Regions from separate parts of the Rhodococcoides sp. S146-33 genome, predicted to be linked through region 3. Evidence: predicted binding sites of a transcription regulator. Region 3 holds the regulator's gene; each other region holds the start of a gene.

Region 1 (10,646 bases), on a different contig from region 3:
GCGCCCGTACATCGGCGGGTCCACCGACAACACCGTGATGGATCTGGTGCTCGGATACAACGGTCTCGGCCGAATCTTCGGTAACACCGGCGGCGGTGGCGGGGCACCGGGCGGAATGAATTCCGGTGCAGCCGGATCGAGCTTCGGTGGGTCGACCGGTCTGGATCGATTGTTCGGCAGTGAGATGGGAATCCAGATTTCGTGGCTGATTCCTGCGGCATTGGTGGCAATGGTCTTGGGTCTGATCGCTCGCGGCCGAGCGCCGCGGACCGACATGCTGCGTGCATCCCTGATTCTGTGGGGCGGTTGGTTCATGGTGACAGCGCTGATCTTCAGTTACATGTCCGGCACGATTCACCCGTACTACACCGTGGCTCTTGCCCCTGCCATCGCGGGCATGATCGGAACCGGCGGCTACGCACTCTGGCTTCGACGCGAATCAATATGGGCCAGAGCAGGTAGGGCGACGATTATGATCACGGCTGGTGTCTGGAGTTGGGTGCTGTTACACCGCAACGCGGACTGGCTGCCGGCCTTGAAGTGGATCCTGTTGGTGGGAACCGTTGTTGCGGCCGTGATGATCCTGCTCGCCGGGCAGTACCGAAAGCTCACTGCGGCTGCGCTCATCCTCGGAGCAGTGGCCGGTCTCGGCGGTGGCACGTCGTATGCCATCGCTACGACGACGAACGCGCACAGCGGATCCGTCCCCACCGCAGGCCCGACCGGTGCAGTCAGCGACAGCGGCATGGGCGGGATGCCGACCGGTGGGATGCCGAGTGGAGCAGTGTCGGGCGACGCAATGCCGGGCGATGATGCGGGCATGCCTGCTGATGCTGCCGATCTCCCAGCAGGCTTCGGCACCGGCACTCTGCCTGGCGGTATGTCCAGCATGGGCGGTGGCATGGGCGGTGAGACCAACGAGGAGTTGACGGCTCTGCTCGAGTCCACAACGACGAGATGGTCTGCTGCAGTCAACGGTTCGCAGTCTGCAGCGGGGTACGAGCTTTCGTCCGATACCGCGGTGATGGCGATCGGCGGCTGGAGCGGCGATCCCGCACCCTCGCTCGACGAGTTCATCGAGTACGTCTCCAATCACGAAGTCGCGTACTACGTATCCGGAGGCATGGGTGATGGAATGGCACGCGGGGGCATGGGCGGCGACTCGACGAGCACCTCCTCGCAGATTCAGGAGTGGGTCGAGGCGAACTTCACCGCCAGCACCGTCGGCAGTGCGACGGTGTACGACCTCAGCACTTACACCGGCTGACACCGACCGAACAGAACGACACCCAGAAGGCACAGCTGTTCCACCGCAGACACGTCGACTGCGGTGGAACTTTTGTGTACTGACCCAATACCCAATATCGATCAGAAAGGCGGGGGATTATCGTCGGGTGCTGATGTAGGTACCGGCGCGGGCAGCGGCTGGACAATTTCGAGGCTCGAGGTATCCGCCTGTACAGCTTCACCTTTGGGCCTGCGATATACGGCGGGCAGATGGCTCATGTCTGCGAGTTGGGTCGTTCCGGGAACAGTGATCGCTGTGGTGCCGGCGTTCGAGAGCCAGAACTCCACGCCCTCGGCCAGCATCACGGGAGTCCACAAACCCATCGTCTTGAGGCTGTGGTGATAGCGGCACAGACAATGCAGATTGGTGTCGATGGTCCACCCACCGTTCGCAGGATCGCGATGGAAATACGGCACGATGTGGTCGATCTCGCATTGCTGAGCCGGGACGTCACAGCCCGGATGCCGGCACGTGCGGTCGCGGTATCGAATGCGTTCTGCGAGTGCGGTAGTGGGGCGATAAACGAGCGCACCGGGCGGCGGCAGTACGAGACCGCCGTGACCGTCGGGATACAGCGCGAACCCGAGTGAGGGATCGGCGGCAATCGCCGCTTCGAGTTCGGCTACGAAGGTGTACGTGCCGCGATACGGCGTGGCGACACAGTTGTTCCGCGGTGGACGCGGGGCATTCTGCGGACGAGGCGGTCGAGGAACTGCACCGCCCGTTCGGCGACGTCCACGCCCCAGTGCGTGAAACACCATGCGTGAGGGCTTGATAGAGCAGCTACCCCTGGTCTCGGTGTCCGACGGTGCAGACGTGCTTTCGGACGCGGACTCTGCGGTGTCGGACTCCGTAGTGTCGGATCCTGCAGTGTCGGTTTGTTGTGTGTCGGTCCGGTCTGTCTGCTCGACACCATCCGTTGCGGTGCCCTCCTCCACGTCGGTGTCGATGAGCGATTCCAAGTCTTCGCCGTATCCGAACTTCTCCGCCAGATTGCGGGCTTCGGTAAGGAGGATCTGCCAGTGCGCGTTGTCGGCGAGCTCTCGGGCGTACTCGGCATCGATGGTGCCGTGGCCGGCCAAGTGAGCAGGATTGGAGAGCAGACCGGCGAGAGTGGCGAGGTCGACCGTGATGACAGTGAGCGGCGCACGCCGATCTGGGCGCGCGGTATCGGCCGTGCAGGGGTTGTCGTCATCGGGTTCGCACATGCATGCCATCGACGATTCCTGCTGCAGCAGAGCAACATACGCGGCCGCACGCTTCTGACCCTTGTTTCGCGGATCGTGTCGGCAGACGGTGGCGGCCATCTCGTTGATGAGTTGCCAGGCAGCGGCGGCGTCGGCGGCAGTGAGGTCGGCCTTCAGCGTCGACAGCACATCTTTGTCGATGTAAGTGACATTGGTGTGCCGTTCCAAGTCCTTGCGTAGAGCGGCAGCCTGCTCGGGTGCGATGCGGTACATGATCGACCAGATTTCGGTCGCGAGCGGCCCGGGCGACAGGCGTCGGGCAGCGTGCAGAACCTCCCTTTGGACGGCTGTCGCCGCGTCCTGCGTCAGATTGTGGGTACAGCGGTAGATCGCACGGACTCGAGGCAAATCCAGTTCGCCGGCATCGAAGGCGGCGGCGATGGCGGGAAGCCGAAGCCGAAGGTCCATCCCGACCTCGGCGTACGTGTTCGCGACGGTCTTCGAGCAGCCCAGAACGTGCGCAATTTCGGAGGCTGCATAGTTGCCCGCATCCTGAATGACGTCACCCACGAGCACGTTCTGATGAATGCACGTGTCCCAGATGGCGGCAGCCAGAGCCACTTTCCGAGCGCACGCTTGATTCTCCAGAATCGTGACATCCCGAATCTCGGCCAACGAAGCAGGCGCGATGTACGGCTTCGATTGCGGCCCGAGATAGGCCGCGAATCGGCTGCGTGCAGATGTGGTCACTGTGTCTTCGCCCCCCGGCAGATGTTCAGCGATTAATAGAACGTACGTTCGATAGTACTGGAGTGTGAACGATCCGTCAAACTCAATTACGTTGCAATGGATAAGGATTGGCGTGGAACTGCCTATACACCCACCCACCGACAACACCGTTTGACCCTGACGCCGCGTCAGGCTTCAGGATGGTGGACATGACCGAGAACTACCCCGCCTTCGAGGTGAGACCAGTACCGATTCCGGGCCCACACACCGCCGCGCCCGAGCTGTTTCGTGGCCTGTACGGCATGCCGATGTTCGTCACCGTCCCCACCGCGAATCTCGCCGAATCGACCGAATTCTGGACCCGAGCTCTCGGTTTCTTCGAACTCTTCACAATTCCCGGTCAATTGGTTCATCTGCGCCGCTGGGTGTTTCAGGATGTTCTGCTCGTGCCGACGGAGCGGTCGGCCGGACTGCCGGCAATGACGGTGAGCTTCGCCTGCGTCCTCGACCAGCTCGATTCCATCGCCCAGGCCTGCGCCCAAATCCGACCCGGCTCGGCTACCGGGCCGCACACTCGACTGTGGAATTCCGTCGAGCTCGAGATCCACACTCCGGAGAATGTGCGGGTCATCATGACAGCGGCACGGCCGTATGATCCGGACAGCGCTGAAGCGGCAACCCTCCGAGCAGTAGGCATCGAACCGACGGAACACGGCGGACCCTGACTTCACACGAGGGTGAATCGCTCCAGCACCACCTGAGTGTCGTCGTTTACCGTGAAGTTCGGATCTCCCAATTCCGCGCGAACCTCGGCCGACTGCCAGAATCTTTCGTGTCCGGCTCGCCACTGCGCCACATCGGCGTACCCCTCACCCTCGTCAAGGGCATGTCGCAGCGAAACATCCTTCAGCGCAACGATATCGACACCCGTGGTCTCGGTGACTCCGACCACGACACCCGCCGAATCCACCACCGCGCCGCGATCACCCACGCTCGGCAGCTCCTCGTCGGCGTACTGAACCAACAGGCTTGCCGTGCTGGTCTTCGCGCCGGACAGCACGGCCGCAACCAGCGTGTCTCGAAGTGGGCCCGGGTAGGCGAACTCGACTATCGGCAGATCCGTCACCTACGCATCATAATTCGAGATCAGCCCACACCAGTCGATGGTCCGAGGGGTGCTCGGCCTGGTTCGGCCAGTACACCTGGGAGTCGATTACGGTGAGATCGTCGGACGGCAACACATAGTCCACTCGAAGGTCACCCGGCGTCGGATCCGCGAAATCAGCTGTGTCCGTTCCGTGTTCGTCGGATACAGGCGCGGGATCCTGAACGCGGGACAAATCCAGAACCTGCGCAATGGAACCGGCCACCGAGTCGCCGTCGACCGGATCGCTGTTCTGATCGCCGAGCATGACGAACGACGCTCCTTCGTCGAGTCCGCCGCGCACGCCCTTGTCGTCGTACAGGTAGTCCGCACCCGAGATGTAGTCGGCACTGAGCCTGATCTCGTCGTGATTGCGTTTGCCGTTGCGGTTCTCGGGTCCATCGAACGACGGGGGAGTGGGGTGCGAGGCCAGTACGTGCAGCGTCTTGCCATTCACGTCGATCGGCACGTCCCAGTGCGATTTGCTGGACAGTCGCAGCGCGTCGGACGCCTCTCCGTAGTAATCACGCGGCAGCAGGGAATCCGGCATGTCCTTCCACAGAAAGTTCTGGAACGTGCGCACCGATTCGGTGTCGATCGGATACTTCGAGTACACGACCATGCCGTACTGACCTGGGAATTGGCCGAAACCCCAGGAATCGCCCTGGCCGCCGAGCTTGCCGTCCTTGTCCAGGTCGAGTCCGGAGTCGACCCCGGTGTTCACGGGCGCCGTGAACCAATATGGGTACTGCTTGTCCAGATAGTTGTCGTTGAACAGTTTCACCGCATCGTCGCCCGAGTAGTCGAACTCGTTGACCAACAGCACATCCGGAGAGTTCGTGGAGATCACATCGGCCGCAGCGCGAGCCTGAGCGTTCTCACCCTGCAGGTCGGTCACCAACTGGCCGGCCGCGGGCCGATTGAGGCTCGCATTGAATGTCGCCACCCGAATGCTCGACGGTTCGTCGGGGGTCGGGTCCGTGGAAGACGGATCCGCAGAAGAACAGCCGGCAGTCATGAAGGCGAGGGTAACGGCGACGGCTGCGAGTCTCGACATTTTCACATTCCGCACCGTAGAGACGGCAAACGAACGTAAGGTTACGAATTAACAAGCAAGCGTGCTTGCTTTTTTCTCGTGCCTTTGTGAAGCTGGACCCATGGCAGACCTCGACACACTCGTCGGCGACCTCCGTGCCGAGGGCGACGACCTCGATGCGCTCGTCGCCGAACTGACATCGGAGCAGTGGGCGGCACCGACACCGGCCGAGGGTTGGACGATCGCGCACCAGATCGCACATCTGTCGTGGACCGATCACGTCGCGGAGCGAACCACGTCCGCAGCATCCGGCGATACCGCGGCCAAGGAGGAGTTCGCCCTCACTCTGAAGAAAGCGTGGGAAAACCCCACCGGGTTCGTCGACGAGGCTGCGGAGGAAGAAGCCCGCAATCCCGAACTGTTGAGCGCATGGCGAACCCGCCGTCGAGCCATGACCGACGCTCTTGTGCAGGTGCCGCCCGGAACCAAGATCGACTGGTTCGGACCGCCGATGAGTGCGGCGTCCATGGCCACAGCGCGATTGATGGAAACGTGGGCCCACGGCCAGGATGTCGCGGACGCATTGGGCGTCACGCGCGTTCCCACCGACAGAATCCGTGGAGTCGCTCATATCGGCGTCCGCACGAGGGATTTCGCTTACGCCGTCAACCAGCAGACTCCTCCCACCGAACCGTTTCGCATCGAACTCACCGCGCCGTCGGGCGAGCTATGGACCTGGGGACCCGAGGACGCTGTGCAACGCGTGACTGGCCCGGCCCTCGACTTCTGCCTCCTCGTCACCCAGCGCGCTCATCGCGACAACCTCGACATCCGCGCAGAGGGACTCGACGCCGCACACTGGCTCACCATCGCCCAAGCCTTCGCAGGCCCTCCAGGATCGGGACGAGAGCACGCATGACCGTACGAATCGGCAACTGCTCGGGCTTCTACGGGGACCGTCTTTCAGCCATGCGCGAGATGCTCGAGGGCGGCGAACTCGACTACCTCACCGGTGATTACCTCGCCGAGCTGACGATGCTCATCCTCGGCCGCGACCGGATGAAGGACGCGACTCGTGGCTACGCCAAAACCTTTCTGCGCCAGGCCGAGGATTGCCTCGGACTGGCGCTCGACAAAGGCGTCAAGATCGTCGCCAACGCCGGTGGTCTGAATCCACGTGGCTTGGCCGAGGCGCTGGAGAAACTCGACTCCGGTGCGAAAATCGCGTACGTCGACGGCGACGACCTTCTCGGCAGAGCTGCCCAACTCGGCCTCGGTAACCCGCTGACCGCAAATGCCTACCTCGGCGCGTGGGGCATCGTGGAATGCCTGAACTCCGGTGCCGACGTCGTCGTCACCGGGCGCGTCACCGATGCCAGCGTGATCGTCGGACCCGCTGCGGCGCACTTCGGCTGGACGCCGACCGATTACGACGCCCTGGCCGGTGCCGTCGTCGCGGGCCACATCATCGAGTGCGGAACTCAGGCGACCGGCGGCAACTACTCGTTCTTCACCGAGATCGCCGACATGTCCTGTCCAGGGTTCCCCATCGCCGAGATCGAGTCCGACGGTTCGTCCGTCATCACCAAGCACGAGGGCACCGGCGGTGCCGTCAGCGTCGGTACCGTGACCGCTCAGCTGCTGTACGAAATCACCGGCGGGCGTTACGCGAACCCTGACGTCACCGCACGGATCGACTCAGCGATCCTGACACAGGAATCCAGCGATCGAGTGTCCATCACCGGCGTGACCGGTGAAGCGCCGCCGCCCACCTACAAGGTCTCGCTCAATGCGCTAGGCGGTTTCCGCAACGAATTCACGATGGTGCTCACCGGTCTCGACATCGAGGCGAAAGCGGCACTTGCACAGCGTCAATTCGAGTCCTGGCTCCCCGCACGGCCAACCGAATTGGACTGGACACTGGTGCGCACCGACAAGCCGGACGCAGAGACCGAGGAGACGGCCAGCGCCCTACTGCGCTGCGTGGCTCGCGACAGCAACCCCGATGCCGTTGGACGTCAGTTCTCTGCGGTTGCAGTCGAACTCGCACTGGCCAGCTACCCCGGATTCTCGGTGACCGCCCCGCCGGGAAACGGAGCGCCGTACGGAGTGTTCACGGCAGGATTCGTCGACGCGGCCCAGGTGCCGCACGTCGCGCATCTCGCCGACGGCACCGAAAGCACCATCGCACCGTCGACAGAAACGCGGGCACTGGAACGCCTCGATGAACCGACGCTCCCCGCACCGAGAGCAGACGAAGCGACCATCCGACTCCCGCTCGGAACCATCGCGGCCGCCCGAAGCGGCGACAAGGGCGGCAATGCCAACGTCGGGGTCTGGGTCCGCACCGACGACGAATTCTCCTGGCTCGTCCACGCATTGACGGTCGACAGACTGAAGCAGATGTTGCCCGAGGCGGAGAAACTCACCGTCACCCGACACGTGCTGCCCAATCTGCGGGCCGTGAACTTCGTCATCGACGGCATCCTCGGCCAAGGCGTGGCATCGCAGGCCAGATTCGATCCACAGGCCAAGGGGCTCGGTGAATGGCTGCGGTCGCGGCACATCGACATCCCCGAAACACTCGCTTACAAGGGAGCACTCGTATGAGTATCTGGACGACGCCCGAGCGTCAGCAGCTGCGCAAGACCGTCCGAAGTTTCGTGGAGCAGGACATCGCACCGCACATGAATCAGTGGGAAACCGACGGAGAGATTCCTCGCGAGCTGCACAAGAAGGCGGCAGCTCTCGGTTTGATCGGTGCAGGCTTCCCCGAGGACGTCGGTGGGGACGGCGGAGATCTGGCCGACGCGGTCGTGATCTGCGAGGAGATGCATCAGGCCGGTGCGTCCGGCGGGCTCTTCGCATCGCTGTTCACCAGCGGAATTGCGTTGCCGCATTTGGTTGCAGCACGCGACGCCGACCAGATCGAGAAGTGGGTGCGGCCCACGCTGGCCGGTGAGAAGATCGGCTCGCTCGCGATCACCGAGCCGGGCGGCGGTTCCGATGTCGGCCACCTCAGGACGAAGGCGGTCAGGGACGGCGAGCACTACGTCGTCAATGGATCCAAGACGTACATCACCTCGGGCTGCCGAGCAGACTTCGTCGTCACTGCGGTTCGCACCGGAGGCGACGGTGCGGCCGGTGTCTCGCTGCTCGTCATCGAGAAGGGCACACCCGGATTCGAGGTCACCAGCAAGCTCGACAAAATGGGCTGGCGCGCATCCGATACTGCTGAGCTCTCGTTCGTCGACGCCCGAGTGCCGGTGAGCAACCTCGTCGGTGCCGAAAACTCCGGCTTCGCGCAGATCGCACAGGCATTTCTCACCGAGCGCATCGCCCTCGCCGCCCAGGCCTACGCCAGCGCGCAGCGCTGCCTCGATCTGACTCTGCAGTGGGTCCGCGATCGGGAAACGTTCGGAAAGCCGCTCATCGCACGGCAATCCGTACAGAACACCGTCACCGAGATGGCCCGCAAGATCGACATCGCCCGCGTCTACACCCGCTCCCTCGTCGAGAGATCGATGGAGGAGGACGCCGACTTCATCGCCGAGGTCTGCTTCGCGAAGAACACCGCCGTCGAATCCGGAGAGTGGGTCGCCAATCAGGCGGTGCAACTCTTCGGCGGACTCGGCTACATGCGTGAGAGCGAAGTCGAACGGCAGTACCGCGACATGCGCATCCTCGGTATCGGCGGCGGAACGACCGAAATTCTCACCGGACTGGCCGCAAAACGATTGGGGTACCAGGCATGAGCGTGCTGAAGTCCACCCTCGACACCGCGTCGGAGCAGTATTCCGGTGCCACCGAGGCCATGCACACCAAGCTGGCCGAGATCGACGCCGAGCACTCGAAGGCGCTGCTCGGTGGCGGTCAGAAGTACGTCGATCGCCACAAGAAGCGGGGCAAGCTGCTCGCCCGTGAGCGCATCGAGTTGCTGATCGACGAGGACTCGGCCTTCCTCGAATTGTGCCCGCTCGCGGCCTGGGGCAGCGACTTTCCCGTCGGAGCCAGCACCGTCATGGGTATCGGCGTCGTGTGCGGCGTCGAATGCCTCATCGTCGCCAACGATCCGACCGTCCGCGGCGGGGCGAGCAACCCGTGGACCCTCAAGAAGGGGTTCCGCGGCAACGACATCGCCACGCAGAACCGGCTTCCGGTCATCTCCTTGGTCGAGTCCGGTGGAGCCGATCTACCGACGCAGAAGGAGGTGTTCATCCCCGGCGGTCGAATGTTCCGTGATCTGACGCAGCTGTCGGCGGCGGGCATTCCGACGATCGCGTTGGTGTTCGGTAACTCCACTGCCGGCGGTGCATACATCCCCGGAATGTCCGATCACGTGGTCATGATCAAGGAGCAATCAAAGGTGTTCCTCGCCGGGCCACCGTTGGTCAAGATGGCCACCGGTGAGGACTCGGACGACGAGTCGCTCGGCGGTGCCGAGATGCATGCTCGAAAGTCAGGTCTTGCAGACTATTTCGCCGTCGACGAGCAGGATGCGATCCGTATCGGACGCAGCATCGTCTCGCGGCTGAACTGGAAGAAGAAGGGCCCGGAGCCGCGCGCCGACATCATCGAGCCGCTGGCCGACCCCGAGGATCTGCTCGGCATCGTCCCCACCGATCTGAAGATCCCGTTCGATCCTCGCGAGGTGATCGCCCGCATCGTCGACGGCTCCGATTTCGACGAGTTCAAGCCCATGTACGGCGGGTCTCTCGTCACCGGATGGGCCGAGCTGCACGGCTATCCCATCGGCATCCTGGCCAATGCCCGCGGCGTGCTGTTCAGTGAGGAATCGCAGAAGGCGACGCAGTTCATTCAGCTCGCCAACCGCTCGAACACCCCACTGTTGTTCCTGCACAACACCACCGGTTACATGGTCGGCAAGGAATACGAGGAAGGCGGGATGATCAAGCACGGCTCGATGATGATCAATGCCGTGTCCAACTCTACGGTTCCGCACATCTCGATCCTGCTCGGTGCGTCCTACGGTGCCGGTCACTACGGCATGTGCGGCCGCGCCTTCGACCCGCGATTCCTGTTCGCCTGGCCGTCGAGCAAATCCGCAGTCATGGGTGGCGCGCAACTCGCCGGTGTCATCTCCATCGTCGGACGTGCCGCCGCCGAGGCCCGTGGCCAAGCATTCGACGCCGAGGCCGACGCCGGAATGCGCGCGATGATCGAAGCGCAGATCGAAGCCGAGTCGCTGCCCATGTTCCTTTCCGGACGCCTCTACGACGACGGTGTCATCGACCCTCGTGA
Region 2 (10,646 bases), on a different contig from region 3:
GCTCAACGAGGTCGTCAAACTGGTCCCGGCTCCGGTCGGAAACCCGGACGGCCCGGCCCGCGCAATGATCTTCGACTCGGTCTACGACACCTACCGCGGCGTCGTCACCTACGTGCGAGTGGTCGACGGTGCGCTCAACCCGCGCGAGAAGGTCACGATGATGTCGACCGGCTCGACGCACGAGTTGCTCGAGGTCGGCATCGTCTCGCCCGATCCCAAGGCCACCAAGGGCTTGGGCGTCGGCGAGGTCGGTTACCTCATCACCGGAGTCAAGGACGTCCGTCAGTCGAAGGTGGGCGACACCGTCACGACCTTCCGCAAGGGCGCAACCGAGCCGCTGACCGGTTATCGCGAGCCTCGACCGATGGTGTACTCCGGTCTCTACCCACTCGACGGCTCGGACTACCCGGACCTGCGTGATGCTCTCGAGAAGCTGCAACTCAACGATGCGGCCCTGACCTACGAGCCGGAGACCTCGGTTGCTCTCGGCTTCGGATTCCGCTGTGGCTTCCTCGGTCTGCTGCACATGGAGATCACCCGCGAACGACTCGAGCGGGAGTTCAACCTCGACTTGATCTCGACCTCGCCGAACGTGGTCTACCGCGTCGAGATGGAAGACGGTGCCGAGCACATCGTCACCAATCCGTCGTACTGGCCCGAGGGCAAGGCGCGGGAAGTGTTCGAGCCGATGGTCAAGTGCACCATCATCTCGCCCAGTGAGTTCATCGGCTCCATCATGGAGCTGTGCCAGGGACGACGTGGCGAGCTCGGCGGCATGGACTACCTGTCCGAGACCCGTGTGGAGTTGCGCTACACGATTCCGATGGCCGAGATCATCTTCGACTTCTTCGACATCCTCAAATCCCGCACCCGCGGGTACGCCAGCCTCGATTACGAGGAGATCGGCGAGCAGGCCGGTGCGCTGGTCAAGGTCGACATCTTGCTGCAGGGTGAGGCCGTGGACGCGTTCTCGGCAATCGTGCACAAGGATAATGCCGCGGCCTACGGCAACAAGATGACGACCAAGCTCAAGGAACTGATTCCGCGTCAGCAGTTCGAGGTGCCGATCCAGGCCGCCATCGGATCGCGCATCATCGCCCGCGAGAACATCCGGGCGATCCGTAAGGATGTGTTGGCCAAGTGCTACGGCGGCGACATCAGCCGTAAGCGCAAGCTGCTCGAGAAGCAGAAAGAGGGCAAGAAGCGGATGAAGACGATCGGTCGCGTCGAGGTGCCGCAGGAAGCCTTCGTCGCCGCACTGTCCTCGGAGTCTTCGTCGGACAAGCCCAAGAAGTAGGGCAGGCATGCGCTCCGGCAACTTCGAGGTGTCTTCGCTCGTATCGAAGTAGCTGTGACACAACCTTTTCCAGCCCCGCACCGTGTTCTCGGTGCGGGGCTGGCTTGTTTTTATGTGTGCTCAGGCGATGTGGGGGCCGGCGCGGGCGTGGGATTGTCGGGGTTGTCGGTAGGGGTCGACGGTGGCCGGTGGGATGAACCAGGGGTGGTTGTCGGTACCGATGAAGACTTCCCAGTCGCTGTGGTGGATGAGTCGGTGATGGAATCCGCAGAGCAGCACGAGGTTGTTCATGTCCGTGGGGCCGCCGTCGGTCCAATGCCAAATGTGGTGTCCCTCTGGCCAGGCGGCGGGTTTGCCGCAGCCGGGGAACGCGCACCCGTGATCGCGGGCGGTGAGGGCGCGTTTCTGTTTCGCGTTCACGGTGCGGGCGGTGCGGGCGAGGTTGATCGGGGAACCGTTCTCGTCCATGACGATCGCGGTCAGGATGCAGTCGCAGGCCAGTTGGCGGGAGGTCTCGCGGGAGAGCGGTCCCATCCAGGGGAGCCATCCGACGGTGGTGCCGTCACCGAACAGGTCCCGATACGCGCCGCGGTCGGCGGCCGGTCCGGTCGAACTGTCGCAACCCCCGCCGCTGCCACTATCGCACCCGTCGCCGCTTCCGCTGCCGCAATCATCGCTGCTGCTGCTGCTGCTGCCGTCGCCGCCACCGCCGCTGCAGTGGGATTCGGTTGCGGTGCTGCCGTTCTCGTAGTTCGGTGTGTCAGTGTCAGTGTCAGTGTCAGTGTCAGAGTCGGAGTCGGAGTCGGAGTCGGAGTCGCTGTCGGCGTTCATGGTGCGGCACAGGTTGGTGAGGTCGCGCAAGGTGATGTGCAGGTTGACGTGCGGCTTTTCCCCGCCTTCGGTCGGTCGGTTACTGGAGGCGAGGTAGCGGTCGAGGATGTGTCCGAAGGCGTCGGCTCTGCGCCGCGCGGGGCTGCGTTCGTCGGGGGTGCCGTCGGCGGCGGGGCGGGGTTCGGTCAACGGTGAGAGCGCGGTGAGGAACTTTTCTCCGGTTATGGCGTCGAAATCCATCTTCGCCACGAGACGTCCGTTGAGGGTGGTGGAGGCGAAGAGTTCGTTGCGGTCGGTGTCGTCGGGTGGTTTCTTGTCGCCGTAGGTGTCGTGGAGTGTGGTGATCGCGGCGCGCAGTGGTCCGGTGCGGGCTTCGGGTCCGGTGGCGGCGGTCAGCAGTGCTGCTCGGGCGAGGTCCTGGCCTTCTTGGGGGAGGTTCTTCGGTGGGGTTTCGGCGAAGGTGAGGATCAGGGCGGCATGGTCGATGGAGATGCCGCCGGTGTCGACGGCGTCGGCGATATCGGGGAAGTTCTTCAGTCCGCGGGCGAGGGCGACGATTTTGGTGGCTTTGCCGGGGGAGAGCAGGGTGGTGGAGGTGAGCCAGCCGGCGGGTCCGGGGAAGCCGAGTTTCTCGCGGGAGACGCGGGTGTCGATTTCGGCGACAAGGGCGATGCGGTGGGCTTCGAGCACTTCAATGTCATGGGACGCCGCGGTGGCGGCCGCGAGGAGTTCGCTTTCGCTCAGTTGCCAGATCGCGGTCGTCATGGGGTGAAGTGTATCGAACATGTATTCGATACACAATGATGTTGCAATCGAAAACTATTGCTCTGCAGAAGAATTCGATACCGCGATTCTGTCGGTGGCGTGTGATAGCGGACGCATGTCGGGTGCGACAGACGGGGCCGTGGCCGGCGAGTACATTTCGAACCTGTGACTACGCCGATCTTGAAGCAGCTCCGTGTGCCCGTTGTCGGTGCCCCGATGGCGGGTGGCCCCAGTACTCCAGAGCTCGCTCGCGCGGTCTCGGAGGCGGGCGGGATAGGCATGATCGCGGGCGCCTTGCTGACACTTGAAGCATTTGCCGCACGAATCGATTCGGTGCGGGGCCTGCCGTTCGGTGTGAACCTCTTTCTGCCGGAGGAGCCGTCCGGTGCCGACGTGGACAGCTACGCCGCGCACCTGGCACCGTGGTTCGAGCGGTTCGACGCCGAACCAGGGGAGCTGCTGCGACGAGACGACTTCTACGCCGAGAAGTTCGCATGGCTGCTCGAGCACCCGGTACCGCTGGTCTCGAGCACGTTCGCGACGTTCGATGCGGACGAGGTAGCCCAACTGCACGCCGTCGGGACCGAGGTGTGGGCCACCGTCGCCACCGCGTCCGACGCGTCGGTGGCCACCGCCAACGGCGTCGACGCCCTCGTTGTGCAGGGGCCCGAAGCCGGTGGACATCGGGGTACGTTCGACGGGTCGTCCCCGGACGAACCGTTGGCCGAATTGCTGTTGGCGATCCGCGAGATCTCGGAACTTCCTCGCATTGCAGCGGGTGGGTTGATGGACGGCAACGACATTGCGCCACTGCTGGATTCGGGTGCCGCCCATGCCGCGCAGCTCGGGACAGCGTTCCTGAACACGCCTGAGGCCGGCACCAAACCGGTGCACCGCGAACAGCTCACACTGGCTCCGGGCACCGCAGTGACGAGGGCGTTCTCGGGCCGTCCCGCGCGGGGTCTGGTGAACGAATTCATGCAGGCGAACTCGGACGTCGCTCCCTTGGCGTATCCCGATCTGCACTACCTGACCGCGCCGATGCGCGCGAAGGCAGCAGCAGTGGGCGACCCGTCGGGACTGTCGATGTGGGCAGGTACCGGCCATCGCCGCGCTCAGGCAAAGCCCGCGGCCGAGCTGATCGCCGACTGGGCGAAGCAGCTAGGCCGCTGAAACCTCTACTCGATCAAGGGTTGGAGTGAGCGGGCTGGAAGTGGCCCGATGCCTGTGCCTCCTCGGCTCGGATGACGTGGACCACTGCGTTGATCAGAGCGAGGTGCGTGAATGCCTGCGGGAAATTACCGAGGTGACGGCCGGTGCGATGATCGATCTCTTCTGCATAGAGCTTGAGCGGGCTCGCGTAACCGAGCAGCCGTTCGCAGAGGTGCTTCGCACGGGGGAGTTCACCGATTTCCACCAAGGCGGAGACCAGCCAGAACGAGCAGATGGTGAACGTTCCTTCCTCACCGGCCAAGCCGTCGTCGGTGGTGTCGGTACGGTAGCGCAGAACCAATCCGTCCTCGGTCAACTCGTCGGCGATGGCGAGCACCGTGGCACGGATTCGCTCGTCGTCGGCCGGTAGGAACCGGAGCAGCGGTGCCAGTAGCAACGACGCGTCCAGCGACGGGTCGCCGTAGCGCTGGGTCAGCACTCCGCGTGAGTCGATGCCGTGCTCGAGAATGTCCGCCTTGATCTCGTCCGCGATCTCGTTCCACTGGTCCGAGTAGTCCTTCTCGCCGTGGATGTCGGCGAGCTTGGCGCCGCGATCGAGCGCGACCCAACACATGAGCTTCGAGGACGTGAAGTGCTGCGGTTCGCCGCGTACCTCCCAGATGCCACGGTCCGGTTTGCGCCAGTTGGCGATCGCTTCCTCGACCTGACGTTTGAGCAGCGGCCACAGAAATTCCGGGACGTGCTCGCGTGACTTGACGTGCAGGTACACGGAGTCGAGCATGGTGCCCCAGATATCGTGCTGCTCTTGGTCGTAGGCACCGTTGCCGATGCGTACCGGCCGCGCGCCGTCGTATCCGGACAAGTGCGTCAGCTCGCTCTCGTCGAGAGTCTTCTCGCCACCGATGCCGTACATCACCTGCAGCGGATTGACCTCGCCGTTCGCCGTCGTCGCCACGTCGGACATGAACGCGAAGAAGTCGTTGGCCTCACGGTCCAGTCCGAGGGTGTAGAGGCCCCACAGTGCGAACGTCGAATCGCGGACCCAGGTGTAGCGGTAGTCCCAGTTACGTTCTCCACCCGGCGTTTCCGGGAGCGACGTGGTCGATGCCGCCAGCAGGGCACCGGTGGGCGCGTAGGTCAGTCCCTTCAATGTCAACGCGCTGCGCTGGAGGTAGCCGCGCCACGGGTGGTCGGGGAACCGCCCGATCGTGATCCACTGTCGCCAACATTCCGACGTCCGCCACATCTTGCTCGCAGCTTCCTCGAAGGTTTGCGGCGCAGGGAGGTCGGACCACGACAGCGCGACGAACACGTTGTCGCCCTCGGTCATTCGGGTTCGAGCTCGAGCCTCACGGCCCTCGATCCCGATCCGAAGATTGGTGGTCAGCTTCAGTGTGGGCTGGTCACCGTCCGCGCTCGCCTCACAGGTTGCGGTGGTCTCCTCGTACACCTTGCCGGTGTACTCCCAGTTCGCGGGTGCCCGGTGGTAGTCGAAGGCGGGCTCGCAGCTCATCTCCAATTCGACAGTGCCGCTGACACATTTGATGGTGCGCAGCAGTATGTGTTCGGCATCCCAGTCGCTCGGTGCGCGCTTGTGGGTGCGAGAGCGCTGATCGGTGTTGTGCCACGGGCCCATCACCAATGCATCACGCACGATCAACCAACCGGTCTCGGTCTGCCACGTGGTCTCGACGATCAGACCGCCGGGCAGATAGCGGCGCGCCGCAGGGACCGACTGACCGTAGGGGCCGACGCGAAAGTGACCGGCGCTGCGATCGAGAATTGCGCCGAAGATGCTGGGGGAGTCCGGCCGGGGCACGCACATCCACTCGACGGATCCGTTGCGCGCGATCAGACACGTGGTCTCGCAGTCCGAGAGGAACGCGTAGTCGTCGATCGGCGGAAAGGCGCTGCGGTAGGACGTCAGGGTGGACACCGGTGCATCGGTACTGCCCAATGCGCCCTGAACTTCGATCCCGCCCAACCCCGGATGGCCCGATCCCATCGCGGGCTCGTCGGCCACCGGAGGCACGGGCGAAACGTCTTCGAATGCCGTCATGGCGTAATCATCGACTTATCGAAGGCAGTCGTCCACTGCTGGTCGTCGATCGGCGTGGCGTGAGCACCGGACGTGCTGGTTTAAGCTGCGAGGGTGGAACCGGTTGCGCGATGGTGGGACGGCGTCGAACTGTGGGTGACGGGCCTGCCGTTCGTACCGCAGGCCACTGTCGTGCTGCTGGTCATCGTGCCGACGGCGTTCCTGCTGGCGCGAGTATTCGATCGAGTGCTCGCGGTGGTCCTACGCCTGCTCGGCCGCGACGCTCGCGCTGCTCGCGAGGCGGATTCGACGGGTACCGCCTCCACCACGACGAAGGATGGACAGTAATGCCACGGTCTCGGGTAACGCTGGCGCTCATCGCGCTGCTGGTGCTGGTTGTCATCGCCTGGCTGCTCACGAGGTAGGGCCCCGTCACAACGACTCGGCGGACGGCTGCGCCGTCTAGTCGCCGGGCGCGTCCGCTGAATTAGAGTCCGTCCGAAACCTCTGCTAGATTTCTGACCGTGTCTTCTGCCGCCGAGTACCGCGTCCGCCATCAGTTGGCGTTGATTGCTGTCGGCATGTTGGCAGTCGCCGATATCGACTGTTGTTGATTCTTTCCTCCGTCGAATCGGTTTTCTCGATCCGTGTGTCCGCCTCGCGTGACGTGGGTCGTCCATGTTTCCCGCTGCAGCCATGGTGATGTCGCGCTGCCGATGTGGTGTCCGGTTCGACTCGGGGAGTGACTACTTCGACCACTTCGTTCTCCGTACACACCATTCATGAAAGGCCATCTTTCGATGAGTCATAGCTCTCGTTACCTGCTGACGACCTTCGCCGCCGTGGGAGCACTTCTTCTCACCGCGTGCGGCGGTGGATCGAGTGACGTCGTCGGCGGCGGATCGGACACCGCCAGCGGTCCCGCATTGACCCTGGTGGGATACGCCGTCCCCAAGAACGGTTGGGACGCAATCGGTCCCGCTTTTGCGGCCACCGAGAATGGTGAGGGCACCGCCATCAACGCCGACTACGGTGCCTCGGGCAACCAGTCCCGCAAGGTGGCCGACGGCGCACCCGCCGACATCGTGAATTTTTCGGTCGAACCGGATATCACTCGACTCGTGAAGGCCGGAAAGGTCGACGAGGACTGGAACCAGAATGCCTACGGCGGCGTGCCGTTCGGTTCTGTGGTCACCATCGTCGTGCGTGAGGGCAACCCGAAGAACATTCGTACCTGGGACGACCTGATAAAGCCCGACGTTCAGGTCATCAGCCCCAGTCCACTCAGCTCCGGCTCGGCCAAGTGGAATCTTCTCGCTCCGTACGCGGCGAAGAGTAACGGCGGCCAGGACAAGCAGGCCGGTCTCGATTTCGTTCGTACCCTCGTCTCCGATCATTTCCCGGTTCAGCCCGAATCCGGCCGCGCGGCAACAGAAGCCTTCCTGCAGGGGCAGGGTGATGCGCTGCTCAGCTACGAGAACGAGGCACTTCTCATCGATCAGCAGGGTCAGCAGGTGGAGCACGTGGACGTTCCTGTCACGTTCCGCATCGACAATCCGGTGGCAGTGATCAACAGCAGTGCCAACCTCGATCGGGCCAATGCGCTGAACGATTTCATCTACACCGACGAGGGACAGAAGATCTGGGCCGAGGCAGGCTTCCGCCCGACGAACCCGGACATCGCCTCGGAGTACTCCGACAAGTTCTTCACTCCCGAAAAGCTCTACACCATCGATGATCTCGGCGGCTGGACTCAGGTCGACACCGATCTGTTCGGCGACAACGGCGCAATCGCGACGATCTATCAGGAAAGTACTCGGTAGAAATCGATGTCATCTTCGACCACCGAAGCCGCAGCTGCGGGTTCGCCCGTCCCTCCCGGCACGAGACCTCGGTATCGTGCCGGGCGGGAAGGCCGAAAGTTCAGGGGCCCCGGGTCGGTGGGACCACTCGGCCTCGGGGTCGCCGTGCTGTGGCTCAGCGTCATCGTGTTGCTTCCGCTGGCCGCGTTGACGGTTCAGTCTTTCGACGCCGGCCTTGCCGGATTCTGGGACGCGATCACCGAATCCCGCGCCATCGCCACGTTCAAGGTGACGCTGGTCGTCTCCGTCGCGGCCGCAGTGATCAATCTGTTCCTGGGCACCCTCATCGCGTGGGTCCTCGTTCGGGACGAGTTCCCGGGTAAACGATTCGTCAACGCCCTGATCGATCTGCCGTTCGCTTTGCCGACCATCGTGGCCAGTTTGGTGTTGTTGTCGCTGTACGGCCCGGCCAGTCCGATCGGCTTGGTGTTCAACGCAACCAAGCCCGCGGTCGTCGTTGCGCTGTTGTTCGTCACCTTGCCGTTCGTGGTCCGTGCGGTGCAACCGGTGTTGATCGAGTTGGACAAGGACGTCGAGGAGGCGGCCGCGTCGCTCGGAGCCAACAACTGGACTATCTTTCGGCGCATCGTTCTGCCCGTGCTGCTCCCCGCGGTGTTGTCGGGCGGGGGCCTCGCCTTCGCCCGCGCGATCGGCGAATTCGGGTCGGTGGTGCTCATCGGCGGCAACATCCCCGACGACACGCAGGTTGCCTCGCAGTACATTCGCGAGCTGATCGAATACGACCGGCCGATCGACGCCGCGGCAATCTCGGTGGTGTTGTTGGCTATTGCGTTCGCTGTGCTGTTCGTGCTTCGCATCATCGGTAACCGCCTGGCGAGACGGGAGGAGCAGCTCTCGTGAAGATCAGTCTTCCCGTAAAACTGTCGCTGCGCCTGATTGCGTTGATCTATCTCGCTGTACTCGTGCTCTTTCCGCTCGCTGCCATCCTGTACCGAACGTTCGAAGACGGCGTCGTGTCGTTCTTCGAGCAGATCACCACTCCCGCGGCACAATCGGCCTTGCAGCTGTCGCTCTTGATCGTTGCCATCGTGGTACCGATCAACGTCGTCTTCGGTGTGGTCACCGCGCTGGCGTTGGTACGAGGGCGGTTCCGCGGCAAAGGCGTGCTCGAGGCGATCGTCGATCTGCCGTTCGCGGTGTCGCCGATCATCACCGGTGTCGCGCTGATTCTTCTCTGGGGTGCCAACGGGTGGTTCGGAGGCGTCGAAAGTCTCGGCTTCAAGGTGATTTTCGCGCTTCCCGGCATGGTGATAGCGACTATTTTCGTGACGCTGCCGTTCGTCGTACGCGAAGTCGAACCGGTGCTGTACGAGATAGGCGAAGAGCAGGAAGAAGCAGCATCGACCTTGGGTGCAAGCTCCTGGCAGACGTTCTGGCGCATCACCCTTCCGGCGATCCGGTGGGGCCTGACCTACGGCGTCGTGCTCACCGTCGCACGTTCTCTCGGCGAGTTCGGTGCGGTCATCATGGTCTCGACCAACTTGCCCGGAATCTCGCAAACACTGACTTTGCTGGTCAATTCACGGTACGAGGACTTCAACCAACAGGGCGCGTACGCCGCGTCCACGCTGCTGATGGCGATCGCCGTCATCGTGCTGTTGCTGATGACGGTTCTCGACAAGAAGAGGACGAAGTAATGACCGAGAAATCGTCCGAGATCGAGATCTCCGTCGTCGGTGCCAACAAGCACTACGGCGATTTCGCTGCTCTCGACAACGTCAGCATCGACATCCCCAAGGGCTCGTTGACGGCGCTGCTCGGCCCCAGCGGCTCGGGCAAGTCCACCTTGCTGCGCTCGATCGCCGGCCTCGAACAGCTCGATTCCGGTCGGGTGGTGCTCGCCGGCCAGGACGTGACATGGGTCAGCCCGCAGCGCCGCGAGATCGGCTTCGTCTTTCAGCACTATGCGGCGTTCAAGCACCTCACAGTGCGAGACAACGTGGCGTTCGGTCTGCAGATCCGCAAGCGCCCCAAGGCCGAGATCGCCAAGAAGGTCGACGAGCTGCTCGAGATCGTCGGGCTGGCGGGCTTTCAGAGTCGTTACCCGGCGCAGCTTTCCGGTGGACAGCGGCAGCGTATGGCGCTGGCTCGCGCTCTCGCGGTGGACCCGCAGGTGCTGCTCCTCGACGAGCCCTTCGGTGCGCTGGACGCGAAGGTGCGCGCCGATCTACGTACGTGGCTGCGTCGCCTGCACGACGAGGTGCACGTCACCACGGTTCTGGTCACCCACGACCAGGAGGAGGCCCTCGACGTCGCGGATCGGATCGCGGTGCTCAACAAGGGTCGAATCGAGCAGGTCGGCAGCCCGGAGGATCTGTACGACAGACCGGCCAACAACTTCGTCATGTCGTTCCTGGGGCAGGTGGCCAAGTTGAACGGACTTCTGGTGCGCCCGCACGACATTCGCGTCGGGCGTGATCCGTCGTTGGCGCAGGCCCAGGCCAGCGGTACTGCAGAATCGGCCGGCGTGACGCGTGCCGTGGTCGAGCGCGTGGTGCATCTCGGTTTCGAGGTGAAGGTCGAGCTGAAGAACGCGGCGACCGGTGAACTGTTCGCCGCGCAGATCACCCGAGGCGACAGTGAAGCACTCGGACTTCGCGAGGGCGAGACCGTCTACGTGCGAGCGACTCGTGTGCCGACGATCGCCGACGCCACCGAT
Region 3 (10,646 bases):
AACGAAGTCGCCGAAGTTCGAGTAGTGGGCAATCGAGCTCAGCTGCGTGGCGACGGCGTCGGCGATCTCCCGACGTCCGTGCCCGACGTTGGTGAACCACAGACCGGCAGTCGCGTCGAGATACTTCGTTCCCTTGTTGTCGAAGATGTACGCGCCCTCGCCTCGCGACACGACGAACGGCCCGTTGGCGGTGACGTTGCCCATGTCGGCGAAGCCGTGCCACAGCGCAGAGGAGTGTGTGGTGGCGGCTGGATCCAGGTCGGAAGACATGCGCTACACAGTAGTGGAGTCCGCTTCGATCGAGTCCGATCCGTACCTCCACCGTCCTGCGAGCCGCCCGACGGCATTCACCGCCAGGGCCATCAACGCAAAGGCGACGGTGAGAACGACCAGCCCGACGGCCAGCGCGAGGTATCCCTGACTGCGCGGATCGAGGAACGGATAGGGGTACCAGTCGACGACGGGTCCACGGACCAAGGTGTAGACCCCGTAGATCAGCGGGAACAGCAACCACGTCAGACTGCGCGACTCGGAGATCTGCCGCCGCGGTGGAGCGAGTATCCAGTCGAGCAGAAAGATCACGGGCATGATGCGATGCACCACGTTGTTGGTCCACGGATCCGCGACGCCGACATCGATGTTCGCGAGAAGGACTGCGTAGATGATGCCGGTGATCACCATGTACAGCGTCACTGCTCCGCGACAGAGCTGCCAACCCGAAGACCGCGGATCGATCACGCCGCCCACGACGAGTACGAGCACCGTCAGGACGTTGCTGATCACGGTGAAGTAGCTGAAGTAGTTGACCAACGAGAACGTCGGAGAGCCGAGCTTGTTCACGATGATCGAGACGAGCGCCGCGGCGGTGAGGGCCGCGAACAACACCCGCAGCGTCCTGATCGGTACCGGCGTGCGCGGCTCCGCGGTCACATCGTGCGAGATGCTCATGCGGCGATCCTGGCACAGTCGCGGCCGGCATTCACGAAGGTTGCGTCGATACGGATATCCTGGTGTGAGTATGTCTACCTCGAATCCGTCCGGTCAGCGAAAATCTCTCGCCCTACGTCTGGCAGACGTCACCATCCGCGACGAGAACCGGTTGCGGCGGCGACTGGACAAGGCCCGCACCGACGACGCGTTCGCCGCGCTCGAGCGCGATGTCGCTCGCGCCGAAGCGGTGGTCGCCCATCGTAGAGCCGCGGTCCCCACGCTCGATTTCCCCGAGTCTCTTCCGGTCAGTCTCCGCAAGGACGACATCTCTGCCGCCATCGCCGAGCATCAGGTCGTGATCGTCGCGGGTGAAACCGGCTCGGGTAAGACGACTCAGATTCCGAAGATCTGTCTTGCACTCGGTCGCGGAATTCGTGGGTCGATCGGTCACACTCAACCGCGCCGGCTCGCCGCTCGCACGGTGGCCGAGCGCATCGCCGAGGAAGTCGGTGAACCATTGGGCGAATCCATCGGCTACAAGGTGAGATTCACCGATCAGTCGTCGGATTCGACCCTCGTCAAGCTGATGACCGACGGCATTCTGCTGGCCGAGATCCAGCGAGACAGGCTGCTTCGCCAGTACGACACCCTCATCATCGACGAGGCCCACGAGCGCAGCCTCAATATCGACTTCATCCTGGGTTACCTCGCGCAGCTACTCCCCCGGCGACCCGATCTGAAGATCATCATCACCTCGGCGACGATCGATCCGGAACGATTTGCCCAACACTTCGCCCGCGATGGCGTGCCCGCGCCGATCATCGAGGTGTCCGGCCGCACGTTCCCGGTCGAAATGCGCTACCGGCCACTGACTGTCGACGCGGGTGACACCACGATCGACCTCGATCCTGTCGATGCCACCTGCCAGGCTGTCGACGAACTGATGGCCGAGGGCGATGGCGACATTCTGGTCTTCCTGTCCGGTGAACGCGAGATCCGCGATACGGCAGACGCATTGAACGACCGCAATCTGCGCAACACCGAGATCGTTCCATTGTACGCGAGACTCTCTGCGGCGGAACAGCATCGAGTGTTCTCTCCGCACTCGGGCAGGCGCGTGGTGCTCTCGACCAACGTTGCGGAGACATCGTTGACGGTCCCCGGCATCCGCTACGTGGTGGACCCGGGTACGGCCCGAATCTCGCGATACTCGTTGCGCACCAAGGTTCAACGACTGCCCATCGAGCCGATCTCTCAGGCATCGGCGCGGCAGCGGGCCGGGCGTTGTGGTCGCGTCGCCGACGGCATCTGCATCCGGCTGTATTCGGAGGAGGACTTCGAGTCGCGGCCGCAGTTCACCGAGCCGGAGATTCTGCGTACCAACCTGGCATCGGTGATCCTGCAGATGACCGCACTCGGGCTGGGCAAGATCGATGCCTTTCCCTTCGTCGAGCCGCCTGACCCTCGCAGCATTCGGGACGGCATCGGCCTACTCGAAGAACTGGGGGCGCTGAAGCCGGCCACCAAGGACGGCACCGCAGAACTCACCCCCATCGGCCGGGAACTCTCGGCGCTGCCGGTCGATCCACGAATGGCCCGGATGTTGGTCGAGGCCAACGGCAACGGCTCGCTGCGAGACGCGTTGGTGGTGGTGGCGGCCCTGTCGATTCAGGACGTTCGGGAACGACCCGCCGAGCATCAGCAGGCGGCGGACGAAAAACACGCCCGCTTCGCAGTCGAGAACTCCGACTTCCTGGCGTACGTCAAGCTATGGACGTACCTGCGCGAACAACGGAACGAGCTGTCGTCCAACCAGTTCCGACGCATGTGCCGCACCGAATTTCTGCACTACCTGCGAATTCGCGAGTGGCAGGATCTACACGGCCAGCTCCGCCAGATCACTCGCGGGCTCGGCTGGACGGTGCCGGATGCAGATTCCACCGAGACTGCGCTCCATCAATCATTGCTGTCGGGGCTGCTCTCCCACGTCGGACTCCGGGAGGGTGACAAGCGCGAGTTCCTGGGCGCACGAGGAGCGCACTTTGCTATCTTCCCCGGATCCGGGCTGTTCAAGAAGCCCCCGCGTTGGGTCATGGCCGCCGAGCTGGTGGAGACCGGTCGCCTGTGGGGCCGGATGGCCGCTCGCATCGAACCCGAATGGGCCGAGCGGCTCGCACCGCACCTGGTCAAGCGGACGTACTCGGAACCACACTGGTCCATCAAGCGCGAATCCGCGATGGCCTACGAGCGGGTGACGCTGTACGGCATTCCTCTGGTCACGCAGCGACCGGTGAACTACCACCGCATCGACGCCGAGGCGTCCCGAGAGTTGTTCATCAGACATGCACTGGTAGAGGGTGAATGGAAGACACAGCACGCGTTCTTCCACAAGAACAGGGCTCTGCTCGACGACGTGGGTGAACTCGAGCATCGTGCTCGGCGGCGAGACATCGTCGTGGACGACGACGCACTGTTCGACTTCTACGATGCCCGTATCGCCCCGGAAGCAGTGTCCGCGAGACACTTCGACACGTGGTGGAAGAAGGCCCGTCGACAGGACTCGTCCCTGCTGGATTTCACAACGGACACAGTCGTCAACTCCGACGCGGCCTCGGTGCTCACCGGTGCGTATCCCGATGCGTGGCGACAGGGTGAGATCCAGTTTCCGCTGACCTACCAGTTCGAGCCGGGTACGGCCGCCGACGGAGTCACCGCACGAATTCCCATCGCTCTTCTCGCACAGGTACAACCGGTCGGATTCGACTGGCTGGTTCCGGGAATGCGCGCGGAGTTGGTGACGGCCTTGATCAAATCGCTGCCGAAAGCTTTACGCCGCAACGTTGTTCCCGCCCCCGATTTCGCCGCCGCGGCCTTGGCGGTCATGAAGCCTCGCGCGGAGACTCTGGTGACGGCACTGGCACGCGAGCTGTCGCGGGCTGCCCAGTGCCACATCACCGCGAAGGACTTCGACGCCGCGGGTCTGCCCGACCACCTGAAGATGACGTTCGCAGCCGTCGACCCGGCCGGAAAGGTGTTGGGTAGCAACAAGGATTTGACGGTTCTGCGCACCAGCCTGTCCGGCGAAGTCGGTCGTCAGGTCGCGAGTGCGGTCGGCGACGCCGAGCGCGCGCCTACTCTCGCGTGGACCTCGGGCACTCTGGGCCGACTCGAGTCGACCGTCACCCGTGATGTGGGCGGACAGAAGGTCACCGGCTACCCGGCGTTGGTGCCGGAAGGACCCGGCGTTGCGGTTCGAGTCCTGAGCACGCCCGCCCAGCAGCGAGCAGCCATGCGCTCCGGAACTCGGGCCCTACTGTTGTCGACGGCACCGAAAGGAACCAAAGCTCTGCTGGCCGGCCTGCCGACCGCGGAACGTCTTGCGCTCGGCCAGAATCCGTACGGCGGAGTCGATGCGCTCCTCGAGGAGTGTCGAGTCCTTGCGGTCGAGGAAGCAATGGACGCACACGGTGGACCGGTCCGAGATCCGGAGGCTTTCGAGAAACTTCGCGCATCGGTCAATGCCGAGGTGCCACAGCGCACCGCCGCGGTGCTGGCCCTGGTGCGTCCCGTGCTGACGGCAGCTCTCGCGCTGTCGGCGCAGCTACAGGTGTCCTCGGGTGAGCCCGCCGACGATGTTCGGGAACAGCTCGACGGCTTGATCTTTCGCGGGTTCGTCACCGAATTCGGTTCACGCAGGCTGGCAGACCTGCCGCGATACCTCGCTGCGGCGACCAAGAGGTTGGCCACACTTCCGAGCAGCGCAGGCCGTGATGCGGCCGCGATGGACGTACTCGACCGCGTCTACGCCTCGTATGGGCGGCTGCTGGATTCGCTTCCGGAGGGCCGAAAGAACAGCGCTGGCGTGCAGGAGCTGTTCTGGATGATCGAAGAATTGCGGGTAGGGCTGTTCGCGCAAGGAATTCGGACTGCGTATCCGGTCTCGGAGAAACGCATCGAGAAGGCAATCGCGGATGAGGCCCGCTGAAGGTCGAACCGTCAGTCGATGTCCGCAGATTCGCGGTGCTTGCGCAGTTCGTGGATTTCTTTCTCGAAATCCTCGGCCGAACTGAACGAGCGATACACGGACGCAAATCGCAGATACGCGACCTCGTCGAGGTCGCGTAGCGGACCGAGAATGGCCAACCCCACCTCGTTACTGGGAATTTCGGCGGAGCCGGCGGCACGAATGGCGTCTTCCACCTGCTGAGCCAAGAGATTCAGCGCGTCGTTGTCGACATCTCTGCCCTGGCAGGCCCTGCGCACTCCTTTGACGACTTTTTCACGGCTGAACGGTTCGGTCACTCCGCTCCGCTTCACGACTGCGAGCACGGCGGCCTCGACGGTGGTGAATCGCCGACCGCATTCCGGGCAGGAGCGACGACGCCGAATTGCCTGCCCCTCGTCCATCTCACGCGAATCGACCACGCGTGAGTCGGGATGCCTGCAGAACGGGCAATGCATGAAGGAGCCTCCGTCGTAGCCGATGCGCCGACATCGAACATGCGTGTCGGAGCAATCAGTCGAGGATACTCAGTCATCGGCGTGTGCGATGGGGCCGGTGGTCATCTGCCGGGCGCGTACTCGACCACGGCACCGTCGTGAACCTCGACGACGCCTGCGGGCTGCACCCCAGCGCCGGGCGCATCGGCTCGTAGGTTCGCGATGCCGATCAGGCCACCGGCAACGACGACGGCTGCGAGCACCCACAGCACCAGCGATCGCAGCCGGACCGGCTGACCGGCGAAGTGCGCCGAGGTCTCGTCGAAGTCGCGATCGGCTGCCTCGCGGTCGGTGACATCGGTCCAGGACGACTCCAGAACCGGCAGGCACGGAGTCGTGTACGCACCGCGCATCGCGATGGAGCTCCGCAACGCAGGACGAGCACGGCGACGACGTTCGACGACAGTGGACCGGCTACGGACACCTGCGGTGGTGGGGCGATCGGTGATGATGGTCATCGGAACCTCGTCTTCGCTCGTTGGATCGATTGTTCGATCAGGCGTTCGATGGACGCTTGTTCGAAGTTCTATCACGAGCCTCCGACAAAGTCTGCAGAAAACGCGACACGAGTCGAACAGATGTTTGATTCAACAGCTGATACACGCTAGATTCGTGTCAGAAACCACACGCCACACGAGTCGACACCATCAACTCCAGTCCGCGCAGACCGAACCACGCAGACCGGATCCAGGACACCAGCAGGAGGCCGACAGCATGAAGGACCAGACCTCGACGAGGTCGACCACGGGTTCCAAGACGACCGGTTCCAAGGCGACCACGTCCGTGCCTACGAAGGCCGCCGCAGGGAAGCCTGCCGCGGAACCGACGCCCAAGGCCATGGAAGTCGGCACCGACATCAGCGCCGGCCTGACGGAGCGACAGCGAAAGGTGCTCGAGGTCATCCGAGCTTCGGTGACCGAGCGCGGCTACCCGCCCAGCATTCGTGAGATCGGTGATGCCGTCGGCCTGACGTCGACGTCGTCCGTTGCCCATCAGTTGCGCACTCTGGAGCGAAAAGGATTCCTGCGGCGCGACGCCAACCGCCCTCGCGCGGTCGACGTCCGCGGACTCGACGAGGTACAGGCCGATCAGGCTGCTGCCGCGGTCGACGGATCGTCCGAGGAACAGGATCGCTTGCCGACGCCGACGTTCGTGCCGGTTCTGGGACGAATTGCCGCCGGTGGACCGATCCTGGCCGAGGAAGCCGTCGAGGACGTGTTTCCGCTCCCCCGCGAGCTGGTCGGTCAGGGTTCGCTGTTCCTGCTCAAGGTCGTGGGCGAGTCGATGATCGATGCAGCCATCTGTGACGGCGACTGGGTGGTGGTTCGTCAGCAATCCGTGGCAGACAACGGAGACATCGTGGCGGCGATGATCGACGGTGAAGCGACCGTCAAGACGTTCAAGCGGTCGAAGGGCGAGGTGTGGCTGCTGCCGCACAACCCGCTGTTCGAGCCGATTCCGGGAAACAACGCTGCCATCCTCGGCAAGGTCGTCACCGTGATGCGCAAGCTGTAGAGAACAGCACCGAAACGCGAAGGGCCGCAGCACAGTGTGCTGCGGCCCTCGTGCTTTTCGGATCAGCGGATCATAGATTCAATCCGCGGCCGATGATCTCTTTCATGATTTCGGTCGTGCCACCGTAGATGGTCTGCACCCGAGAATCCATGTAGGCCTTGGCGATCGGATATTCCTTCATGTAGCCGTAGCCGCCGTGCAACTGCAGGCACCGGTCGATCAGCTTGACCTGGTTCTCGGTGGTCCACCATTTCGCCATGGCGGCTTCCTGCACGGTCAACTTGCCATCGTTGAGCAGTTCGATGAACTTGTCGACCATGATGCGGGTGGCGGTGGTTTCGGTGGCCAACTCCGCCAACACGAAGCGGGTGTTCTGGAACTTGCCGATCGACTTACCGAAGGCCTTGCGATCTCGGCAGTACTGGATGGTCATGTCCAGGGCCGATTCCATGGCCGCGGCGGCGACAACAGCGATCGAGAGCCGTTCCTGCGGAAGATTCTGCATGAGGTAGATGAAGCCCATGCCTTCTTCACCGAGCAGATTGGCTGCGGGCACGCGAACGTCCGTGAAGCTGAGTTCGGCGGTGTCCTGGGCCTTCATCCCGATCTTGTCGAGATTGCGGCCGCGCTCGAAACCTGGCATGTCGCGCTCCACGACCAGCAGGCTGAAGCCCTGGGCACCCTTCTCGGGGTCGGTGCACGCCACGACGATGATCAGATCGGCGTTGATTCCGTTAGTAATGAACGTTTTCGATCCGTTCAGTACCCAGTCGTCGCCGTCGCGAACGGCCTTGGTCTTGATGCCCTGCAGGTCGCTTCCGGTGCCCGGCTCGGTCATGGCAATCGCGGTGATCAGCTCACCCGAGCAGAATCCGGGGAGCCAGCGCTGCTTCTGTTCGTCGTTCGCCAACTCGATGAAGTACGGCGCGACGACGTCGTTGTGCAGGGTGAAGCCGATGCCGCTGTAGCCGCCGCGGGTGGTTTCCTCGGTGACGATTGCGTTGTAGCGGAAGTCCTTGACGCCACCGCCACCGAACTCCTCCGGTGCGGCCGTTCCGAGGAAGCCCTGCTTGCCGGCCTCGACCCAGACGCCGCGGTCGACGATGTTCTGCTCTTCCCACTTCGCGTGATTGGGGGCTACGTGCTGTTCGAGAAACTTCCGGTACGACTCCCGGAACAGTTCGTGCTCGGGCTCGAAAAGTGTGCGTTCCACGCAGATCTCCTTGTTCGGTGCGCACCGTCGTCGACCGCGAGAAAGGGGTGTCACAGCGCGGTCGTCGGTGCGACTGACGTCACCGTTCAAGACTACTTTCGCGGTGCACCGGGGGTCGATGACCAAAACGTGCGCGATCCGTGACCGCCCCCGCTACGTCCGCCGAGACGCGGTACTTTTCGCGAGCGCCGAAACGATCGGATAACCGACCAGAATGCCGAGCGAACCCCACGCGATTCCGCCGAGTTCGACCGAACCGACCGACAGCGTGAGGTCGCCGATACCCGCGACCAGTGCCGCGGCAACGACGATCAGGTTGACCGGATCGGCGAAGTCCACCTTGGCGTCGGTCCAGATGCGAACGCCCAGCAGCCCGATGAGTCCGTACAGAACCAGTGTTGCCCCGCCGATGACCCCGTCGGGAACGGTGAAGATGAGGGCACCGAACTTGGGCGAGAACGCGAGCACTATCGCGGTGAAGGCCGCGACCCAGTACGCGGCCGTGGAGTAGACGCGGGTGGCGGCCATGACCCCGATGTTCTCCGCGTACGTGGTGGTACCCGAGCCGCCGGCAGCACCGGCCAGGGTGGTCGCCAACCCGTCGGCAATCAGCGCGTCACCGGCGACGTCGTCGAGGTTCTTGCCGGTCATCGCCGCGACTGCTTTGACGTGTCCGACGTTCTCGGCCACGAGGACGATGACTACGGGCAACGCCACCAGGATCACCGACAGCTCGAACGACGGTCCACGAAACTCGGGCAAGCCGATCCAGCTCGCGGCGCTCAAGGCATCCAGGCGTAGTTGCGAAATTCCCCCGGTGACGGCCGCGAAGACCCAGCCGACCACGACGCCGAGCAGAATCCCGAGCCGGCCCAGCAGTCCGGGTCCCACGGCTGTGGCCAGCAGAATGGCAACCAGCGTCACGGCAGCGATCAAGGGCTGCGCCTCGAACGACGTCGTTGCGGCCGGGGCCAGATTGAGTCCGATCAACACGACCACTGCGCCGGTCACCACCGGCGGCATCGCGGCGTCCAGAACTCGCCGACCGGCGAACTTGACCACGAAGCCGATGGCCGCAAGCACGACACCGACACACAGCACGGCGCCGAGTTGCGCGGCCGGGCCGTTGGCCTGGGTGGCACCGAGTGGAGCCAGGAATGCGAAGGACGACCCCAGGTAGCTGGGCACGCGGCCTCTGGTGATGACGAGAAACAGCACCGTTCCGATGCCCGAGAACAACAGCGTCGTGGAGACCGGGAAGCCGGTGATCGTCGGAACGAGCAGCGTTGCACCGAACATGGCGACGACGTGCTGCATCCCGATACCGATGGTGCGCGGCCACGACAGCCGCTCGTCCGGTGCCACCACCGCCCCGGCCTCGACGGTTCTTCCGTTTCCGTGCAGCGTCCAACCCAGATTTCTCATGATGGGAAAAGACTATTGCGTCAGCCGAGGATCGCGCTCACTGCCTCTCGGGCGGCGGCAGTGCTGTCGGTCTTCAAGGCAGCCGCAGCTGCGGCCTTGCACTGATCGAGCGTCACCGTGGCCAGCTTGGAACCCACGTGCGCGACGGCCGCCGACGCAGCAGACAGAGAGGTGATGCCGAGTCCGACCAGCACGCAGGCCAGCAGCGGATCGGCCGCGGCCTCGCCGCAGACTCCGACCGGCTTACCGGCCTTGGCACCGGCGGCGGCAGTGTGCGCGACCAGGGCCAATACCGCGGGCTGCCACGGATCGGTCAGACCGGCGAGCTGAGCAGACATGCGGTCTGCGGCCATCGTGTACTGAGCCAGGTCGTTGGTGCCGATGGACAGAAAGTCCACGTGCTCGAGGATGTGTTCGGCGAGCAGTGCCGCAGCGGGCACCTCGATCATCACGCCGGGCGTCAGCCCACGCTCACGAACGTCGGCGGCGAAGTCCTTCGCTTCCTGCGCGGTCGCGATCATCGGGGCCATCACCCACGGGGAGGAGTCGGTTGCCTTCGCTGCCGCAGCGATCCCGTCGAGCTGGCGATACAGAATGCCGCGATCGGCCTCGGCGATGCGAATGCCACGAATGCCCAGTGCCGGGTTGGCCTCGTCGGGATGAGTGGCGAACCTCAGCGGTTTGTCCGAGCCGGCGTCGAGGGTGCGCACGACGACCTTCTTGCCCTCGAAGGCGTCGAGCACCTGGGCGTAGATCTCGGCCTGCTCGTCGACAGTGGGTTCGGAATCGCGATCCAGGAAGCACAGTTCGGTGCGGAACAGACCGACACCGTCCGCCGCACTCGATCGCGCCGCACGGGCACCCGCACCGTCCTGCACATTGGCGAGGATGTCGACCGCGTGCCCGTCGGCAGTCCTGCCGGGGCCGACCCACTGCGACACTCTGTCGAGTTCGTCGCGGGCGGAGACCACCGCAGAGCGGGCCGCGTCGGCGTCGGGTTCGAGGTCGATGCGGCCGCTGGTTCCGTCGACAGATGCGTTCGTGCCTGCGGCGACGTCATCGA

The links. The regulator LexA, encoded in region 3, represses DNA repair genes until DNA is damaged. The targets are predictions, from matches to a motif close to CGAACANNTGTTCG.
Region 1: a site for LexA is predicted at 3,263-3,276, ahead of AC5WEY_RS20160 (HNH endonuclease signature motif containing protein). Genes of this name have one in related genera too.
Region 2: a site for LexA is predicted at 2,908-2,921, ahead of AC5WEY_RS18480 (HNH endonuclease signature motif containing protein). Genes of this name have one in related genera too.

The regions. Positions count from the first base shown of each region.
Region 1 is NZ_JCAJWY010000005.1:109,183-119,828, forward strand. Features, by position in the region: gene AC5WEY_RS20155 (ArnT family glycosyltransferase) at 1-1,267, shown strand, start outside; gene AC5WEY_RS20160 (HNH endonuclease signature motif containing protein) at 1,369-3,225, opposite strand; gene AC5WEY_RS20165 (VOC family protein) at 3,414-3,929, shown strand; gene AC5WEY_RS20170 (ASCH domain-containing protein) at 3,932-4,330, opposite strand; gene AC5WEY_RS20175 (endonuclease/exonuclease/phosphatase family protein) at 4,338-5,405, opposite strand; gene AC5WEY_RS20180 (TIGR03084 family metal-binding protein) at 5,506-6,303, shown strand; gene AC5WEY_RS20185 (acyclic terpene utilization AtuA family protein) at 6,300-7,994, shown strand; gene AC5WEY_RS20190 (acyl-CoA dehydrogenase family protein) at 7,991-9,139, shown strand; gene AC5WEY_RS20195 (acyl-CoA carboxylase subunit beta) at 9,136-10,646, shown strand, end outside.
Region 2 is NZ_JCAJWY010000004.1:124,557-135,202, reverse strand. Features, by position in the region: gene lepA (translation elongation factor 4) at 1-1,297, shown strand, start outside; gene AC5WEY_RS18480 (HNH endonuclease signature motif containing protein) at 1,418-2,893, opposite strand; gene AC5WEY_RS18475 (nitronate monooxygenase) at 3,059-4,066, shown strand; gene AC5WEY_RS18470 (glycoside hydrolase family 15 protein) at 4,080-6,125, opposite strand; gene AC5WEY_RS18465 (hypothetical protein) at 6,219-6,452, shown strand; gene AC5WEY_RS18460 (Ms4533A family Cys-rich leader peptide) at 6,629-6,718, shown strand; gene AC5WEY_RS18455 (sulfate ABC transporter substrate-binding protein) at 6,905-7,927, shown strand; gene cysT (sulfate ABC transporter permease subunit CysT) at 7,934-8,827, shown strand; gene cysW (sulfate ABC transporter permease subunit CysW) at 8,824-9,624, shown strand; gene AC5WEY_RS18440 (sulfate/molybdate ABC transporter ATP-binding protein) at 9,624-10,646, shown strand, end outside; gene AC5WEY_RS18435 (sirohydrochlorin chelatase) at 10,601-10,646, opposite strand, start outside.
Region 3 is NZ_JCAJWY010000002.1:1,097,980-1,108,625, reverse strand. Features, by position in the region: gene AC5WEY_RS13735 (aminotransferase family protein) at 1-270, opposite strand, end outside; gene AC5WEY_RS13730 (Pr6Pr family membrane protein) at 274-948, opposite strand; gene hrpA (ATP-dependent RNA helicase HrpA) at 1,019-4,915, shown strand; gene nrdR (transcriptional regulator NrdR) at 4,927-5,391, opposite strand; gene AC5WEY_RS13715 (hypothetical protein) at 5,493-5,888, opposite strand; gene lexA (transcriptional repressor LexA) at 6,268-6,945, shown strand; gene AC5WEY_RS13705 (acyl-CoA dehydrogenase family protein) at 7,016-8,158, opposite strand; gene AC5WEY_RS13700 (uracil-xanthine permease family protein) at 8,312-9,583, opposite strand; gene ptsP (phosphoenolpyruvate--protein phosphotransferase) at 9,604-10,646, opposite strand, start outside.